One region of the Butyrivibrio sp. AE3003 genome, then DNA from elsewhere that is predicted to be linked to it. Evidence: predicted binding sites of a transcription regulator. Region 1 holds the regulator's gene; each other region holds the start of a gene.

Region 1 (4,220 bases):
GAAGCCGTAAACACCTTTACCATCCCTGCTCCGGCCTTAAGGCACGCTCCCGCGCTAAGCGCACATGCTCCGCTTATTTCCTTCGAGCCGGCAATTATAAGGATTTTTCCGTTTGTTCCCTTATTTGAATACTTTTTTCTCTCGGGCAAAAGAGCTGTAACTTTCTCGTCATAAAAGAAATATTCCGGAGTGTTTCCGCAAAAGCTTTCTTTTGTAATTCCGGCATCGCAGACAACAAGCTTGCCAGTATATTCGCATCCGGGATACAGAATATGTCCCAGTTTTACGCAGTTAAACGTAACAGTTTCATCAGCTTTTACACAAAGAGAACAGATCCTTCCGTCATCAGCATTTATCCCCGAAGGAATGTCGACAGACACAACAAAAAGATCTTCTCTTCTGTCTTTTTTGCAATCATTGATATAGTCGATAGCCTCGGCATAACTTCCCGTAATATTTCTGGAAATCCCTATACCAAACAATGCATCTACTATAATATCCCATTCAGCAGGGCTTTTGTTGTCTCTTATATTGGAAAAAGTGTCAGCATTGATTCCGTAATTTGCCGCGATCTTAAGTTGCTTCAGGCACAGGTCGCTGCACTTAGTCATATCACCGACTACCACAAGCTTGACTCTTATGCCCCTTTGTTTTAAAAGCCTCGCGGTACAAATGCCGTCTCCGCCGTTATTTCCGACTCCGGCAAAAACAAGCGCTGTGTACTTTCTGTCTGCGTTTTTGGAAGAAATATGTTTTTCAATCTCATCAGCAACGCAAAGAGACGCTCTTTCCATCAAAATCTCAGTGCTCACTCCGAAGACCTCCGAAGTATTTCTGTCATATCTTTTCATCTCATCGCTTGTCACCGCATACTTCATAGCTTATCTCCCCTTTGAAAAAAGCTGCCATCAGGCAGCTTTTTAAATCAATTATGATGTGTAATCCTTGTCATTGCCTGCAAGAGGCCTGCGGATAGGATGTCTTCTGTCCGGATCGTATTTCATATCGAATATTTCAATAACTTCCGGCCCAAAGATCTGATGCATATAGGAATAAAGATTATAATTTTCCATCTCCGCCTGTTGCATGAGAACTATATTCTTCTTAAGTTGCACTCTGAAATCCGAAACCCATTTATCAAGTTCCGTGATGTACTCGGTATTATCATGAAGTCTCTCATAGCAAACCTTCATCGTTTCGATCATCAGCTCGTAATCGGCTTCATATATCTTTTTCGAAAGATCCCTGAGTTCATCATCGTAGGATTCGATTCTCTCGTTGCAGTCATTGATAAGTCTTGTTCTGTCTTCAATTTTTTTCTCGATAGCAGATGAATCACCCGCTTTATTGGCTTCGTCCCTAAGGGGCACAATCTCACCAAGAAGCTTTTTCTTAACCTTCTTAAGGTCCTTGGTCTCACTGCGCAACTTCCCGTCACGCTCGACAAGTGCATTCAATTCATCCGCAAGATTCGAGATCTCCGGTGTCATTTCCGTCTGCGTAAAAAGCTGGTGCCATTTGTTATCCAGCGTCAAAATGGGAATATTCTTTCCCTGTAACGCAGACATATAAGCTTCTTTGTCTTTTGCCATTAGTTTTTCTCACCTGAGTTAAACATTTTTTCCTGACCTGTTTATATTATACGATAATTTCATCAAACTGTCAGATAAATGTACATTTTCTACCACAATATAGTCAGGCACCTCGAGATCGACGTGTGCAAAGTTCCAGATGGCTTTAATTCCACACTTGCATAGTCTGTGAGCCATCGGAACTGCCTGATCCTTCGGAATGGTCAAAACAGCTATCTCTATTTTATTGTTTTTTACAAAATCTTCTACTTCATCGATCGGACGAACTTCCACATCTCTTATCTTTGATCCGAAAAGATCGGGGTTACAATCAAATGCTCCTTTGAAAACAAATCCTCTTCTTGTAAAATTCGTGTAACCCGCGATTGCCTTGCCGAGATGTCCGGCTCCGATAATAACAAGGCTGTGTTCCTTGTCTATTCCCAAAATCTTACTGATCTCGTCATAGAGATAACCTACGTTATAACCATATCCCTGCTGACCAAAACCACCAAAATTATTAAAATCCTGCCTTATCTGAGAAGCAGTGACTTTCATGATGTCGCTAAGCTCTTGAGAAGATATTCTCTCAACACCTTTCTCCTTGAGATCTCCCAAATATCTGAAATAACGCGGAAGTCTGGAAATGACCGCCTGAGAAATTTCCTTATCTGCCATATTCTGCTCCTTTATTATGTATTATTTTTAACTGAAATAATTCTTAGAATTCTCTTTTAAACAATAGTATAGATTGTTAAGGATTATACAAAATAATTATATCTGTGCGTTAAATCTATGTCAATCGGATAAAGCCACATATTCCGCAAAAACAGCTGATTTACCGCGCCATTTACTTTAATAGTGAAATCATATATTATTCAATACGAATTACATCTATTGATAATAAAGAAAGTTGAGGATAAATCATGTCATATAAAGATTATATGGTACGCGCAACCGCAGCAGATGCGCAGATAAGAGCTTTCGCTGCAACAACAAGAGATCTTGCCGAATACGGAAGAAAAGCACACAACCTCTCTCCCATTGCCGCAGCGGCACTCGGACGTCTTATGACAGGCACTGTAATGATGGGAACAATGATGGATAACGATCAGGACCTCATAACCGTAAAGATGGACGGTGACGGTCCTTTAAAAGGAGTTCTTGCAACAGCCGACAGGTTTGGTAATGTTAAGGGTTATGTTACAAATCCTTATGTTGTCATGGAACCAAATGCGGCCGGACATTTAAATGTAGGAGGCGGAATCGGCGAAGGTACTCTCACCGTTATCAGGGATATGGGGTTAAAAGAGCCCTATGTCGGCCAGGTTCCTCTGTATACCGGAGAAGTTGCCGAAGATCTCACATACTATTTTACCAAGTCTGAACAGACTCCTTCTTCAGTCGGACTCGGCGTTCTTGTTGAAAGAGAGAATCTTTCCGTTATCGCCGCAGGCGGATTTATCATCCAGCTTCTGCCCTTCGCTTCCGAAGAAGTAATATCAAAGCTCGAGGAAAATCTTACAAAATTCTCTTCGGTTACTGATATTCTCAAGGCCGGAAAGGCTCCCGAAGATTTACTTAACATAATTCTCGAAGGCTTCGATATAGAGATCACAGATAAAATTGATTTAAATTTTTTCTGCAATTGCGACAAAGACAGGGTTGAAAGAGCCCTTATGTTAATTGGCCGAAAAGAGCTTCAGGAGCTGATTGACGATGGAAAACCTATAGAATTATGTTGTCATTTTTGTAACAAAAAATATATCTTTAAAACGTCTGAACTCCTTGAAATTCAAAGAAATTTGAAATAACACCTTTTATAAAAACAGATTATGCGTTATACTATTGCTTAGATGTTAGTAACATTTTACTAACAAAGTTACAGGGGTTTTAACAAAGGAGGTAATAGTATGACAAGACACACTGTAAAAAAATCGCGTGCCATCAGGACCGTCATGTCCTTAACTCTGGCATCGACTATCTTTCTGACTTCCGGTATAGGTGCAGCCGTTGCACATGCCGGAGGAAAAGAAGGTGTACATATAAATAACACTTCTGGTGTAGCCAGTATCAATGATTTCAAAAAGCTTGTAGAAGAAGGAAAGGATATGTCCGATAAAACAGTTATCCTTTCAACCAATGATGCACAATGTAATTTCGATAAATATCCTTATGTTGCATCTCTTAAGAACTTTTTTGAAGATAGCTTGAAGTCTGATGTTGTTCTTATCGACACAGGTGATTTCTGTGAAGGTAAAGATATGGAAAAATTTTGGAGTGCCAACGGTGGTGCTCAGTGCATGAACACTTACGATAACGATTATGCCGCTTTCCTTGCAATGAATGAAGCCGGCTATGATTTTGCTAATTTCGGAAATTACGGATTCAACTACGGATCCGATATAAATACAAACAATTATTTTGATTCAGGTTGCAGCATTGTTAATTTCGACTGTGCCGACAAGGCAATGAATGCTGCTTGCAAAGGCAAAGGAAAGGATTTCTCACAGTCATCCGATTGCTTCTCAAGCATTATGAAGCAAAACAGCCTTTGTGACAACAGCTTCATGTATGACTGTGCTAATTCAGACATGAAGATCGGCTTCTTCGGATTGCCCGAATATGAAGCTTTAGGAAACTATGACT
Region 2 (4,220 bases), 1.4 Mb from region 1:
TGTATATCGTACGCTCTATCTTGATAAACTTCTGGAGGAAAATGAGGAAATCTATGAAGATAGAGACAGCAGATTTAAGAATCTTGTAAAAGGCTTTAAGACTATAAAGGATGCAGATTTTAAAGCGCCCAAAAATCTTTCCAAGATAATGCGTAATTATCAGAAGACAGGATTTAAGTGGATAAGCACTTTGGAAAAATATGGTTTTGGCGGAATTTTGTGCGATGATATGGGACTTGGCAAAACTTTGCAGACCATAAGTTTTTTGTATAAACATTACACGGATAAGAGTATTGGTGAAAAACTTCCTTCACTTGTTGTTTGTCCCGCATCATTGGTTTATAACTGGGCGGATGAATTTGCCAAGTTTGCACCTGATATGAATGTTGTGACGGTAGCGGGCGGGGCTGCTGAGAGAACGCGTACTATTTCCGATGCGGATAAATATGATGTGCTTATAACGTCATATGACCTGATGAAAAGAGATGTGGCGCAGTATGAGGAAAAAGAGTTCTATTATGAGGTAATTGATGAGGCTCAGTATATAAAGAATCATACTACGGCAGCAGCAAAAGCGGTTAAGGTGATAAATAGTAAAAGACGCCTTGCGCTTACGGGTACGCCTATTGAAAATCGTCTCAGCGAGCTGTGGAGCATTTTTGACTTCCTGATGCCAGGATTTTTGTATAAGTATGAACAGTTTAAACGTCAATTTGAGACACCTATCGTAAAGTATGAAGATAAAGACGCTTCGGACAGGCTTAAGAAAATGGTGGCACCGTTTCTTTTAAGGCGCCTTAAGGAAAATGTATTAAAAGAGCTTCCGGATAAACTTGAGAAGCAGCAGACCGTTGTCATGGAGAGTGCGCAGCAGACTCTTTATAATGCGCAGGTGCAGCACCTAAAGACTATGATAGAATCGGCAAAACGTGATAAATCATTCAATGAGGCCAAAATGAAGATTCTTGCCGAGATGACAAGGTTAAGGCAGATATGTTGTGATCCTTCGTTGTATGTTGAAAACTATGAGGGAGAATCGGCAAAGAGGCAGGCTTGTCTGGAACTTGTGGAAAGAGCGATTGAAGCAGGGCACAGAATCCTTATCTTTTCGCAGTTTACAACTATGCTGGATCTTCTTAAGAAAGATCTTGGAAAGGCCGGTATCAATTATTTTGAGATAACAGGGGCTACGAAGAAGGAAGACAGGATAGAACTTGTTAACCGCTTTAATGACGGAGAGAACAGTGCATTTTTGATATCTTTGAAGGCAGGGGGAACAGGACTTAATCTTGTCGGAGCAGATATGGTAATTCACTACGATCCATGGTGGAATCTTGCTGCGCAGAATCAGGCAACGGACAGAGCACATAGAATTGGGCAAAAGAAAACTGTTACAGTTTACAAACTTATTGCAAAAGGAACTATTGAGGAAAAAATAGTTGAGCTCCAGAACAGTAAGAGTGACCTGGCAGAGGAAATACTATCGGGTGAGACTAATATTATTTCAAAAATGACAGAGTCTGATTTTATGGAGCTATTAGGATGAATACTCCGTGAGTATAGCTATGAGCGAACCGGCGGCGAAGTCGACAAGATTAAAAAGGTTTAACGGACAATGAAATATCTTTTGAGTTTTAAACTAAGCGGTGAGCGGCTTGAAGAAAGCTGTCCGCATATTTATCCGTACAGCGTGTTTAGAGGCAAGGACCCGGAACCGTTTGTCTTTTCGGATATTACGGTGCTGTATGGAAATAACGGTTCGGGAAAGTCGACGATACTCAATATCATTGCGAACAAGCTCGAGTTAAAAGGAAGGGAGCATGTGACTGCAAATGGTTTGGGGCGTATCGATTATACATTGAAATATAACAATGAGTGTGCTTACGATCTTGGCGTAGATGAGAATTCAGGCTTATCTTTTCATGAAATTCCAAGAAATAGTATGTATATAAAGAGTGAAGATATTCTCTATGAGATCAAGAAGATTCAGCAAAGGGATGTACTGTCAAGCGATATGCTCTATTACAATATGAAGCAGGGAAAAAATCGTAAGGAGGCAGAGCGGTATCTTTCTTCAGCTGAAGGGAAAAAGCGTTTGGTTGAAAAAATATTTGCTCAGGAAAAATATTCAAACGGTGAGACGGCGCTGCAGATATTAAATGATCTTATTACCCCGGATGCGTTGTTTCTTCTTGATGAGCCTGAAGTATCTCTTTCGCCCGCCAACCAGGTGACGATGGCGGAAGAAATCAACAAGATGGCAAGGTTTCTTGGATGCCAGTTTATCATCGCTACGCATTCACCGTTTCTTTTGGGTACTCTTAATGCCAAGATATATAATCTTGATACATGTGATTACAGAGTCAGCAAGTGGTACGATCTCGAGAACGTTAGGTACTTCTATGATTTTTTTCAGAAAAGAAAAGATTTTTTTGAATAATAGGTAGCTACTGTAAATGGTATTCTTGCATTTATGAATACTGAGTGTTAAAATTTTATCATATGGCTTTTGGATATTTTAATCTAAGATAAATTTTTTTGGAGGTTTTTAAAATGAGTAAGAATTTTGATGACATTTTGGCAAAGCTTAAGACAGCTGAGAAAAAGAAGATGTCTGTTGCCGTAGCGCAGGACACACACGTACTCGAGGCTGTAAAGGTTGCTAAGGAGAGAGGAATCGTTGATTCTATCCTCGTTGGTGACAAGGATGAGATCGAGAAGAAGGCAGCAGAGGTTGGAATGAACCTTGCAGACTACGAGATCATCGATGTTAAGGATACCATCGAGGCAGCTCGTACAGCAGTTTCTCTTGTACACGACGGAAAGGCTGACATTTACATGAAGGGTGCATTGGAGTCAAGAGATTTCCTTAAGAGCGTTCTTGATAAAGAAGTTGGTCTTCGCACAGGTCGTCCTCTTTCACACGTTTGCGTGTTTGAGATTCCCGGAATCGATCGTCTTCTTTTCCTTACAGACGTTGCATTTATGCCATATCCCACACTTGAGGATAAAAAAGTCATCATTGAATATACAGTAGATGTAGCAAGAGCTTGCGGTGTTGATTGCCCTAAGGTTGCTCCTCTTGCAGCAGTAGAAGTAGTTAACCCTAAAATGCCCGTTACAGTTGAGGCAGCAGAGCTTACAAAGATGAACGAAGCAGGCGAGATCAAGAACTGCATCGTTGACGGACCTCTTTCAATGGATCTTGCTATCGATCCCGAGGCTGCTCAGCACAAGGCAGGCGCTCTTGACAGAAAGATCGTCGGTGATGCCGATATCCTTCTTTTCCCTGATATCCACGCAGGAAACCTTACATACAAGACAATCGTTCGTCTTGCAAAGGTTAAGAACGGTAACATCCTTACAGGAACAAAGGCTCCTGTAATCCTTACATCAAGATCGGATTCAGTTGAGGTTAAGGTTAACTCAATCGCACTTGCAGCAGTTGTTGCCAATAAATAAGCTGAGAGAACTTGATGAGTTTTTTTCGAATCTAGTTCGAACGTCTTCCGGCGAGGGCAAAGCCCGAGAGCGGAAGTTCCTTATAAAAAAATATGTGAAAGGAAAAAAACATGATAAAGAGTTTAATTATAAATCCCGGTTCAACTTCTACAAAAGTCGGCATCTTCGAGGATGAGACACTTGTAAAAGAGGAAACATTAAGACACAGCACTGAAGAAATCAATCAGTATGCTACAATCATCGATCAGAAGGATTTTCGTAAGAACATCATTCTTGATTTCCTTAAAAAAGAAAACATCGACATCAAATCTTTCAACGTAATCGTAGGAAGAGGAGGACTCTTAAGACCTATTCCGGGCGGCACATACGAGTGTACAGATGCGCTTCTTGCAGACCTCAAGGTTGGTGTTCAGGGACAGCACGCATCTAACCTCGGCGGTATTCTTGCAAGAGAGATCGGTGATGAGATCGGTGTTCCTTCATATATAGTTGACCCCGTTGTTGTTGACGAGATGGAGCCTGTTGCACGTATCTCAGGTATTCCTGAAGTTGAGCGTGTTTCAATCGATCATCCTCTTAACCAGAAGGCTGTTGCAAGAAGATATGCAAAAGAGATCGGTAAAAAATATGATGAGATCAGCGTTATCGTAGTTCACATGGGTGGCGGTACATCAACAGGAGTTCACAAGAACGGCAAGATGGTTGACGTATTCGCAGCACTTAACGGTGACGGTGCATTCTCACCTGAGAGAGCTAAC
Region 3 (4,220 bases), 2.4 Mb from region 1:
ATGCTTGTTCTTAGGCTCCATCTTCATAAGGTCAACAACGTTTACGAAACGAACCTTAACTTCAGGCATCTCTCTGTGGAGAATATCAACTGCAGCAAGAGCCTCAAGTGTAGGTGTATCACCGCAGCATGCAAGTACGATATCAGGCTCTTCTCCTGTATCTGTTGAAGCCCAATCCCAAATGCCGATACCCTGTGTGCAGTGCTTAACAGCCTGCTCCATTGTAAGCCACTGTGGTCTGGGATGCTTACTTGCTACAATAGCATTTACGTAGTTCTTGCTCTTCAAGCAGTGATCCATTGTTGAGAGCAAGCAGTTAGCATCGGGTGGAAGGTAAAGTCTTACAACGTCTGCCTTCTTATTTGAAATATGGTCAAGGAATCCGGGATCCTGGTGTGTGAATCCGTTGTGATCCTGCTGCCATACGTTTGATGTAAGAAGGAGGTTAAGAGATGCAATAGGCTGTCTCCATGAAAGACCGTTGCAAACCTTAAGCCACTTAGCATGCTGAGCTGCCATTGAATCTATAATACGGATGAATGCTTCGTAACTAGCGAAGAATCCGTGTCTACCTGTAAGAAGATATCCCTCGAGCCATCCTTCACACATATGCTCTGAAAGCATTGAATCCATTACACGTCCGTCTGATGCAAGGAACTGGTCTGTATCGTTGTCGATAGGGTTGTTCCAATCACGGTTAGTAACTTCGAATACCTTGTTAAGACGGTTAGACATTGTCTCGTCAGGTCCAAAGATACGGAAGTTCTTGTGCTCATCGTTAAGCTTGAATACGTCTCTGATATATCCACCAAGCTCAATCATATCCTGCTTCTCAACAGCGCCGGGAGCGGGAACATCGATAGCGTAATCACGGAAATCAGGAAGTCTGAGGTCGTGAAGAAGCTTACCACCGTTAGCATGAGGGTTAGCACCGATACGTCTGTCTCCCTTAGGAGCGAGCTCCTCGAGTTCAGGAATAAGACGTCCATTCTCATCAAAGAGTTCCTCTGCATGGTAGCTCTCGAGCCATTCCTTGAGGATATCAAGGTGCTCAGGCTTATCCATCATTACAGGTACCTGGTGTGCCTGGAAAGATCCCTCGATCTTGTTTCCGTCTACGAACTTAGGTCCTGTCCATCCCTTAGGAGTACGAAGAACGATCATAGGCCATACAGGTCTTGTTGTATCACCTGTTGTTCTTGCATTCTTCTGAATAGCCTTGATCTCATCCATAACAACATCAAGAGTCTCAGCCATCTTACGATGCATTTCCTTAGGATCTGTTCCTTCAACGAAGTAAGGCTTCCAGCCGTTACCCTTGAAGAATGCCTCAAGTTCCTCGTGTGAAAGGCGAGAAAGAATTGTAGGATTAGAAATCTTAAATCCGTTAAGATGAAGGATAGGAAGAACTGCTCCATCAGAAACGGGGTTAAGGAATTTGTTTGACTGCCATGATGTAGCAAGAGGTCCTGTCTCTGCTTCACCGTCACCAACTACACATGCAGCGATAAGATCAGGGTTATCAAATACTGCACCAAAAGCGTGTGCGATAGAATAACCAAGCTCACCACCCTCATGGATAGAACCGGGAGTCTCAGGAGCAACGTGGCTTGAGATACCGCCGGGGAATGAGAACTGCTTGCAAAGTTTCTGTAAGCCATCCATATCACGGCTTACGTTAGGATATACTTCACTGTATGATCCCTCAAGGTATGTATTGGCTACGAAGAAGTTTCCGCCGTGACCGGGACCTGAGATAAGGATCATATCCTGATCATATTTGTTGATTACTCTGTTAAGGTGAACATAGATAAAGTTCTGTCCGGGTACTGTTCCCCAGTGACCTACGATTTTCTTTTTGATATGCTCCTTCTTAAGTGGTTCACGAAGAAGCGGGTTCTCAAGAAGATACAACTGTGCTGCTGCGAGATAATTAGTTGCACGCCAGTAGGCGTCCATTTTTCCTAAATACTCATCAGTAATTTCCATGTGATTCATATTATTCCTCTCCCTTTATTATTAATTACATACCGACATGATATATTGCCGATACAAAGTGCCATACCCAACCTTCTGTATATCTTTTATAAAATCTCATGTCGTTGGTATTTCTATTGTAAGATAAGCTATTTGAAGAACATTTACTATATTATTATTGCTAAATCTTTATCAATTATTGCTATTGTGAAAAAAATATCGCATTACCGTTCCTTGTAACCCGCATGGTTATGCATTCCGTTAATAAAATAGCAATCGTGAAATTGCAAATAATGCTCCCGCTATATATAACCCTGTAACGAATTCGCCTTATTTTATCACACTTTCGGGAGCTTTTTCGTTATTTTATAGATATTTAATAAACGTGATTGCGCAAATCACAACCACGTTTATTTTCAACACTTCTATATTTTCGATTATTTAGGTATCATCAGAATCATCTGTCAAAAACAACATTCCCAAAAGCCAGTCATCATCCTTCTCTCTTTGAAGCTGTTTCTGCTTACGATCGAACTCTTTGCGTTCGCTCTTACTCATGTTACCCACAAGATCTTTGTACTGTTTGTCCGTAATCCGCACGTCCTTATCTTTCTTTCCAAAAAACATAACCGTCACCATCCTTTCCCCGATCACACAATGGTATACGTCAACAAAAAACCTTAATTATTCAGCCCCTGCTTTGAACGCCCTCAATCGCTGTAATTCTCTGCGACAGCGTTGGATGCGAATAATCCAGCACAACCTTTACAGGATGTGGATTGATATCCGACAATGCCTCTTTATGAAGCCTCTTAAGCGAGGAAACAAGGTCATGTCCATAACCTTCTTTTGCCGCAAAAGCATCCGCCTGATACTCATGCCTTCTCGAAAGATAGTTGGATATTATATTGAGTCCGTTTGAAACAGGCCAGGTTATAAATGTTACCAATATCTCTGCGAAGAAATAATTGATTCCGTCAAAACCAAACGCTGTATAAAAACCGGGAATATTTAGCACAATCCACAATGCTATAAATACCAGCAGTATTCTTACCATAGAAAACGGAAGTGACTTAACGGTATGCTTATATTTTGCATGCGCAAATTCATGTGCAAATACGGCAACAATCTCATCATCGGTAAAATTATTGACAAGATTGTCATCCAAAGATATGGTCTTTAATTTTCCAAATCCTGCACAGAAAGCATTCGAAGTCGTAGTTCTTCTGCTTGCATCCCTCACTACGATTTTCCTGACGCGCATTCCATATTTCTCGCAAAGTGTCAGGAGCTTACTCTTTAATTCTCCATCCTCCAACGGAGTAAATTTGTTATAAATTCTCATAAGCGGAACTATTATCAAATTCAGAATAAGCATAATAACCATCATTGCAACAGTGCCGACCAGAATTGCCATATTGCCAAAGGCCTCAAATATAAACATTGTGAGCGCTATGATAAGGAATGACATTATACCTCCAACGAGGATATTCTTTATCATATCAACAAAAAATGTCTTCTTCGTAGACTTATTAAGGCCGTACTTCTCTTCTATAACGAAAGTATCATAATACTTAAAAGGCACATCAATTAATTCAGACAATGCCGTAAGCACGAATATAAAGATCAAATACTGTACATAGACATTGCAGTCTTCAAGTACCTTAAATCCCCATGCATATGCATTTGATATCAAAAGAATCGCCAAAAAGACTATATCGGCTATATTCCATATGGTATATAGTTTTCCGCTCTCTGCCTTGTAGTTTTTCCAGTTCGCATACTCTTTTTCATCATAAACATCTCTTACATTCTCGGGAAGTTCTCCCTTCTGATGCTTATCATTAAGATATCTGATCACTGCGTCGAATCCCTTATTCAGGAAAAAAGAAATCAGAATTATTGTCTTAAGCATTATTCACTCCTCCGGGTCAGGTATTCTCTTTAACATACTCTGCAATCTCTTCAAAATTTCTTTGCCACGACTCGTATCCCTTTTGGCCTCTTCTGTCCGGAATCTCGTAGCGCCTCTTAAGTTCCTCGCCAAGATAATGGGTAAACTTATATGCTCCCCAGTAATTTAAATGTGATTCATCATTAAAATCTTTTTCAAAATCAAGTCCGATCTCACCGTAGTCATAATTTGTACTATTAAACTGCACTCCATAATACTCGGCAATCTCTTCTAATCTATTATATACTTTTTCATCCTCCGAAGAAGTAATATACGGAGTCACGACAAG

Evidence for each region. The regulator Rex, encoded in region 1, represses fermentation and respiration genes when NADH is low (regulators of the CRP and FNR family bind a similar motif). The targets are predictions, from matches to a motif close to ATTGTTAANTANTTAACAAT.
Region 2: the regulator Rex is predicted to act here: its motif matches at 2,484-2,503, upstream of ptb (phosphate butyryltransferase).
Region 3: the regulator Rex is predicted to act here: its motif matches at 2,155-2,174, upstream of CD00_RS0113980 (phosphoketolase family protein).

The regions. Positions count from the first base shown of each region.
Region 1 covers NZ_JMLX01000001.1:538,547-542,766, reverse strand. Annotated here, with positions in the region: gene CD00_RS0102640 (NAD(P)H-hydrate dehydratase) at 1-878, opposite strand, end outside; gene CD00_RS0102635 (hypothetical protein) at 930-1,592, opposite strand; gene CD00_RS0102630 (redox-sensing transcriptional repressor Rex) at 1,611-2,249, opposite strand; gene hslO (Hsp33 family molecular chaperone HslO) at 2,498-3,385, shown strand; gene CD00_RS0102620 (hypothetical protein) at 3,485-4,220, shown strand, end outside.
Region 2 covers NZ_JMLX01000001.1:1,912,233-1,916,452, reverse strand. Annotated here, with positions in the region: gene CD00_RS17865 (DEAD/DEAH box helicase) at 1-1,546, shown strand, start outside; gene CD00_RS0109210 (AAA family ATPase) at 1,628-2,440, shown strand; gene ptb (phosphate butyryltransferase) at 2,554-3,462, shown strand; gene buk (butyrate kinase) at 3,573-4,220, shown strand, end outside.
Region 3 covers NZ_JMLX01000001.1:2,904,920-2,909,139, reverse strand. Annotated here, with positions in the region: gene CD00_RS0113980 (phosphoketolase family protein) at 1-1,998, opposite strand, end outside; gene CD00_RS0113975 (hypothetical protein) at 2,419-2,604, opposite strand; gene CD00_RS0113970 (M48 family metallopeptidase) at 2,666-3,892, opposite strand; gene CD00_RS0113965 (hypothetical protein) at 3,909-4,220, opposite strand, start outside.